Regions from separate parts of the Paenibacillus sp. FSL R7-0128 genome, predicted to be linked through region 2. Evidence: riboswitches for the same ligand, from Rfam matches in the RefSeq annotation. Region 2 holds a riboswitch; each other region holds the start of a gene.
The links. Region 2 has a riboswitch for cyclic di-GMP ahead of NST26_RS04370 (PA14 domain-containing protein). Riboswitches for the same ligand answer to the same signal wherever they lie in the genome.

Region 1 (2,266 bases), 730 kb from region 2:
GGGCAGGGGAGGTCATAGATTCCGCCTGGCTGTTGAGCCAGCGCAGCTCGCGTTCATCATGCACATGCCCGAATTCATAAGCAATGGTCTGTGTATAGGCCTGGCGCATTCTGTGGACGGCATCCATTGCGGTATGCACATCCGCAGGGGCATTATCCCAGATCAGCGAAGCGGGCAGGGCATTAAGATCCTCGCGGGTAAGCTCGTAGGTCTCCAGCTCCAGCCATTTGGCCATCGGGTTCGTGCTGCGCTCCAGCGGGTCAATGTCTGCGGCCATATGGCCATATATTCGAATATTGGCGATCAGCTTCGAGGCCTTGACAGCCTTCTTGAGCCACTCGGCATCTGCTGATACGGCAGGCCTTGGAGCCCTCTCGGCATCGGGTGCCAGTGGAGGGGGGCCGGATACGGTGAAGAGATCGCGGTAATGCTGTTCAACAGAAGAGGGGTCCTTGACAAATTGCTCATATCTTTCTTGGATGTAGCCCAGGTTGGGGCCGTAGTATTTGCTCCATACTGTGTCGTTATAGGGCTCTTTGACTGCCATGAATAGGTCCTCCTAACGGATAAACTCCACGCGAGGCATCCAGTGTGCCACTTGGCGGAGCTGCAAATGTTTGCGGTTTCATTCTCATCCTATTGTGCTACTTTCCGGCGGGGTAATCAATTCATACTTTCGGTCAATCCGTTCGCAATTTGGCATGATTCATTACAGTATTCATACGGAACTATCATAAATAGAAAAAACTCATATAACAGCCCGTTATACATACAAATGGGTAATTGTCTCTATACGATGTTGCGTGCAGCGGCAAGTCGGGGCGGATGGGGTTCCCTTTAGTATATTTAAACTATTAGCTAGTGTTTGAACTTGGAACTGGAAATATTTATACAAGCCGCTGGCAATTTCAGCTAAGTTTCCTCACATTTTTTCATAAAAAAATTCCAGAAAACGACACACTAATCGCACATGATCTTGTATAATGTTATTGCGGAGAACGGTTTCATCGATTCTTGCCAGATCCTTTCATGATGGAAAGGGTCCAGTAAAAGGTAAACCTGCCGAAAGACAGGGGCACAAAGTCTCGGATCTAAAGTAGAAATACTACAAAGTAGCAATACTACTATGATGGCCGGACTGCCTGGGGACGCGAAAATTCTAGGAGGAGATTTCTTGGATATGTCCAACCAGGGGAATGACGAGCTGCAGGCAGTAGATCTGGATTTAGAATGGGTGCACTTGCTGATGTCTGCCAAGCAGGCGGGGATCGCGGCGGAGGATATCCGCCGGTTTCTAAGTGAGAAGGCGCTCCAGGCGATGTAAGGCGGTCATCATTGTTCGGATACATACAGAAAAGGCACAGCGTCCGGTACGCTGTGCCTTTTCTGTATGCCGCTTGAAAGGCTGCCTTCGCCGAAGGCGGCCTCCCTGCCGTGCGGAGTCTTCCCTGTGGCATATAATGCTCGTCTAGTTGTCCTTTTGTTCCATGCGCCATTTCTGGTAATCGAGGAATTCCTTGAATTCGCGTTTGCTTATACCGGAGGCCATGGCCTCCTGAACAAGCCGGAACCATTCCCCGTCCAGAGCCTGTTCTTCCGTCTCTGCCAGTCCGCCATACAACAGTGCATGAATGGATACCTGAAGCGCGTCAGCGATTTTTTCGATGAATTGAATGGAGGGGTTGGATTGAATGTTCCGTTCCACATTACTGAGGTATGATTTCGCCACATCAGCCTTATCGGCAAGCTCGGATAACGAATAGCCCTTCTCCAGTCGGAGTTTGTGGATGCGGCTTCCCATAGTATCTGACACGATTACAACGCCCTCCGTACTTTTTTTGGTGAAAAATAAGAAGTGATATGCTTCGCGCTATACATTCTCCTTATCTTTCTCGTTGAAACGGTACCGCCCGTTCAAAGGCCGGCAAAGCCGTTTTCTCTTGTCAGTATAACAAAAATCCGCAAAACGGACAAAAATCCTTGAACCCGGCAGCGGGGAAAAAGAAACGGCATACCCGGCCCGGATGGGGGAGGATATGCCGTCTTGATGGATTGCTGAAACGCTGCCTTCCTAATAAAAGGACGGCAAAGCCATTTTCACTTGTATAGGCTGGCCCCTGATCTACTTGGCTTCTCCCACTCCTTGAAGAGCATCGAAGGTCCAGTTCAGAGCTAAGCCGTCACCCTGGAAAATGTTCTGATCGAGCGTGTTGTCTACGAATTCGAAGGCGATCTTGAAGGTCTTGGACCCGGCGGCGGCAATCCC
Region 2 (2,266 bases):
TCTGGAACTGCGGAGTGTTCGCCTTCCGTCTGGGTTACCTGCTGGATATACTGCAGCGCAAAGGGCTGCCGCTCAATTACGAGGAGCTGCAGAAGCAGTATAAGCTGCTGTCCTCGATTAGCTTCGATTACGAAGTGGTGGAGAAAGAAGAGAACATCGTCGTGCAGCCTTACGCCGGATTCTGGAAAGACCTGGGCACCTGGAATACGCTGACCGAGGAAATGACCAGTAACCATGTCGGCAAAGGCTTTATCACCGCTGACTCCGAAGGCACCTGCCTCATTAACGAGCTGGATATTCCAATCACGGTAATCGGGGCGAAGGATCTGATTATCGCCGCCAGCCCGGACGGCATTCTGGTGACACACAAGGCCGAGAGTCCGCGGATCAAGGAAGTGCTGAAGACTTTTGAACAAAGACCGATGTACGAGGAACGCCGCTGGGGCCACTACAAGGTGATCGATTATGTGAAATATGATGAGGGCAACGAGGTGCTGACCAAGCGGATTTTCATCAATGAGGGCAAAAATATCAGCTACCAGCTGCATCACAAACGCAGTGAAATCTGGACCTTCGTCAGCGGGGAAGCCAGCATTGTCATCAATGAGAAGATGCATAAGGTGAAGGCGGGAGATGTGGTGCGGATACCGGAAGGGACCAAGCATGCCATTCTTGCTCTTACCGATGTGGAGTTCATTGAGGTGCAGACAGGGTCTGAGCTGGTAGAGGAGGACAATATCCGTATTACTCTGGACTGGGAGGATATCGCTCTACATCAGTTCATTTCGTAGGTCTAACTTATCTATTTAACCAATTGTTACAATTTTTAATCAGGCATTTAGAACTATTTTTCAGACAAAATTTGTTTTTACTCTACATTAAATTTGCATATCGACGATACTTACGGTAAGAGGGATTGATCCTTCCAAAACGACAATGGCAAACCTAATCGAAAGATAGGGACGCAAAGCTATAGGGCCTTCGCAAGAGTGGCAGCCTGGCTACCGAAAGGAAGAGAATATTGTGAAAACTTACCGTAAGTCTCGTTTGCTCTGCGCTGTGCTGTCGCTGGCCGTGGTATTGTCTGCTGTACCCGTGGGACTGGGAATCGCCCCGTCCACTGTCAAGGCTGCTTCCTCTACAGGAGCGCCCGTGAACCCTAATGCCTCAGCCGAGGCGGTCAAGCTGCTGAACAGTCTCTATGAGATCTCCGGGAACGGAATCATTACAGGGCAGCATGACTATTTCGAAAGTCCGGATGAGCTGAGCAACAAGCTGAAGGGAACAAGCGGACAATACGCCGCACTGCATGGGTATGAGCTTGGAGCAATCGGTGGACAGAGCGAGAGCGGAGTAGCTGCACAACGCAAAAATATCGTCTGGAGTGCAACGAACTGGTCCAGAGCGGGCGGCATTGTCGCCATGACCTTCCACCAGAGTCTGCCGGGCACCAAGTACGAATGGTCCAATGTGCAGAAGCCAATTACTCAGGCGCAATTTAACAAATACGTAACCCCCGGCACGCCAGAGTATAATGCTCTAATCACTGATCTGGATAAAGTAGCTGTCTCTCTGAAAAGTCTGCGGGATGCTAAGGTTCCGATCCTCTGGAGACCGTACCATGAAATGAACGGCGGCTGGTTCTGGTGGGGCAAGAAAGACAACTTCACTGCACTATGGAATATTATGTATGACCGGTTCGTGAACGTTCATCAGTTAAATAATCTGATTTGGGTATGGAACCCGAATGCGCCGAATGCCAACTCTGATCCCTATGCACGGACCTATCCGGGCGCGGACAGAGTGGATGTGCTGGCAGCAGATATATATAATAACGACTACTCGAATAAATATCATGATGATCTGACCAGCCTGGCTGGCGGCAAACCGATCGGCATCGGCGAGAACGGCGAAATGCCGAACATCTCGAAGCTGAAGCTGACCCAGCAGAATTACGTGTTCATGATGAACTGGGGCAAGATGCTCTATGAGAATAACAGCACGGCTACGATCAAGAATTTCATGAATGACAGCTACACACTGACCCGTGACCAATATAAGGCCTGGTCTGCTCCGGCGGCGGCTCCTAAGCCAACGGCAACGCCTACCGCAACGCCGACTGCAACACCAACACCAACGCCGACTGCAACACCGACACCAACGCCGACTGCAACACCAACACCAACGCCGACTGTAACACCAACGCCGACTGCAACACCAACCGTTGCGCCGATTCCGAAGCCGGTCCCAACCTCCGGTGATACGG
Region 3 (2,266 bases), 440 kb from region 2:
TACCTTTGTTACAGTAATCATTAATTTCTTTGGAAGCCGGAAGTGGGTATTCTAGAGGTACAGTATGTCTTCCCCGTCCCCTGCGGGGGCAGCACTTATTCTATATTGCGGAGGCGATTGTCATGCGGAAGTTATCCTATTTGATTATACTTGCCGGGGTCCTGATTATGCTCTACCCCAAAGGAAGCGAATGGTACGAGGACCGTCAGCAGCAGAAGCTGCTGGAAGAGGCTGAACAGGCCTATAGTGAAATCGTTCCTTCGGCTACGGCTCCTGCCAGCCAGGATCTGAGCAAGCCTTATGCGGAAGTCACCCAGCTGCTGGCGGAAGAGTCTGGTGCGGAAGAGCCGGTGCCCACTACAGCGCCCGAGATTGAAGTGGGAGGCAAGATCACCGCTATTATTGAAATCGATAAAATCGATCTGAAGCTGCCTGTACTGGAGGGCGCCACCAAGACCAATATGAAGCATGCGGCGGCGCATATGAAGGAGACAGCTCCGATTGGCGCGGTAGGCAATGCAGCGATTGCGGCACATCGGTCAAGAACGGCAGGGCGGCTGTTCAACAGACTGGATGAGGTCGGTAAAGGGGATGCCATTACTGTTATTACAAGCGGACAGGAATACAAATATGTTGTATATGATGTATCTATTGTAGAGCCTACCGATATTTCAGTTCTGAAGGGTAAGGATGATGATAAGATTCTGACCCTCATTACCTGTGATCCGCTTGTCAACCCTACCCACAGACTCATTATTCATGCAAAGTTGACCTGATTGTCATAGGACAATGCTGAGAAAGGTCAAAAAACATAAAATTTTAGTCTATTTTTGCGGGAATCTAGTGATTTGGGTCTTGCTAATAGATTGAGATATGGTAAGCTATAACTATGAAAGCTAATACACGATAACGGCAAACCTATCGAAAGGTAGGGACGCAAAGCTACAGGGCCTTCCCGTCATGGATGGCAGCCAGTTACCGAATGAAGAGGCTTTTTTTGTTTGTTTTCATTCTGAATCTGTCATTATGTGGCAGTAGATTGGACAGATAAAGCTTATACGATAACGGCAAACCTATCGAAAGGTAGGGACGCAAAGCTAAAGGGCCTTCCCGTAAGAATGGCAGCCAGCTACCGAAAGGGGTTTTATCCATGAAGAAGTTTTATTTAATGCTGATTACACTTTTTGTGATCGTCACTTCCGTGCAGACAGGCACTGCTCAAGCAGCAAATGCAGATTCAAGCTGGTTAAATGTTGGACAACTTGATCAAGGGGTTATCGGGGTATCGTACGATGTTCCTAAAGACAAGAAGATGAAGCTCATGATTACCAAGGACAATAACAGCTATACTTACAACTTATACACTTCCAAACCGACCGAGACGTTCCCGCTGCAACAAGGTAATGGCTCTTACAAGGTCTCCGTTCTTGAGAATACTACCGGCAACAAATACAAAGTACTATCTTCCGAGACTGTATCTCTTTCAATGAGCAATGTGAATGCCGTATATTTGAGCTCTGTACAGAATGTAAAGTGGAGTTCTTCCGATAAATCCGTTCAAAAGGCAGCACAGCTTACAAAGGGTCTGACCACAGATGCAGACAAAGTTAAGGCTATCTACAATTACATCGTAGCTAACGTGAAATATGACTACTCTCTGGCCAACAGCGTAAGCACAGATTATATTCCGAACAACGACAATACACTGGCTACCAACAAAGGTATCTGCTACGATTACGCTTCCTTGTTCGCTACTATGCTCCGCAGTGAAGGGATTCCAACCAAGTTGGTTATGGGGAATACAAGCTATGTAACTTCATACCATGCCTGGAACGAAGTGTTCCTGAACGGCAAATGGGTGACGATTGATACTACAGTGGATGCAGGTCTGGGTAAGAAAACAGCATCAACAGAACTGATCAAATCAGCAAGCAAATATACTGCAGCGAAATTCTACTAAGAATAGCTGTAACTATAGCATTATCTGAGAATAACCCGCTTAGTCATTAAGCGGGTTATTTTTATTTATATAAAGGTTGCTTTTTAATAGAAGGATAGGTTATTATAAATAAGCGTTGTTGGAGCGGCAAAGGAAATGAGAGATTACTTAAATAAGTGATTTCAAAAATAAAGCTTGCATTGCTCAGATGAACGTGATATATTATAAGAGTTGCTGGTGACGACAACATCGACACTAACAACGAGCTTGATCTTTGAAAACTGAACAACGAGTGAGTATCGGAGATCACTTCGGTGAGATCCAAAA

Region 1: another riboswitch for cyclic di-GMP. It lies ahead of NST26_RS01365 (anti-repressor SinI family protein); the one in region 2 lies ahead of NST26_RS04370 (PA14 domain-containing protein).
Region 3: another riboswitch for cyclic di-GMP. It lies ahead of NST26_RS02610 (transglutaminase-like domain-containing protein); the one in region 2 lies ahead of NST26_RS04370 (PA14 domain-containing protein).

What each region holds. Positions count from the first base shown of each region.
Region 1 covers NZ_JBBOCD010000001.1:327,500-329,765, forward strand. The annotation lists gene NST26_RS01360 (2-oxoglutarate dehydrogenase E1 component) at 1-547, opposite strand, end outside; cyclic di-GMP riboswitch class I at 1,043-1,146, shown strand; gene NST26_RS01365 (anti-repressor SinI family protein) at 1,181-1,324, shown strand; gene NST26_RS01370 (helix-turn-helix domain-containing protein) at 1,469-1,801, opposite strand; gene NST26_RS01375 (TasA family protein) at 2,123-2,266, opposite strand, start outside.
Region 2 covers NZ_JBBOCD010000001.1:1,057,621-1,059,886, forward strand. The annotation lists gene NST26_RS04365 (sugar phosphate nucleotidyltransferase) at 1-791, shown strand, start outside; cyclic di-GMP riboswitch class I at 929-1,009, shown strand; gene NST26_RS04370 (PA14 domain-containing protein) at 1,024-2,266, shown strand, end outside.
Region 3 covers NZ_JBBOCD010000001.1:622,195-624,460, forward strand. The annotation lists gene NST26_RS02600 (GtrA family protein) at 1-55, shown strand, start outside; gene NST26_RS02605 (class D sortase) at 123-776, shown strand; cyclic di-GMP riboswitch class I at 902-983, shown strand; cyclic di-GMP riboswitch class I at 1,057-1,137, shown strand; gene NST26_RS02610 (transglutaminase-like domain-containing protein) at 1,151-1,960, shown strand.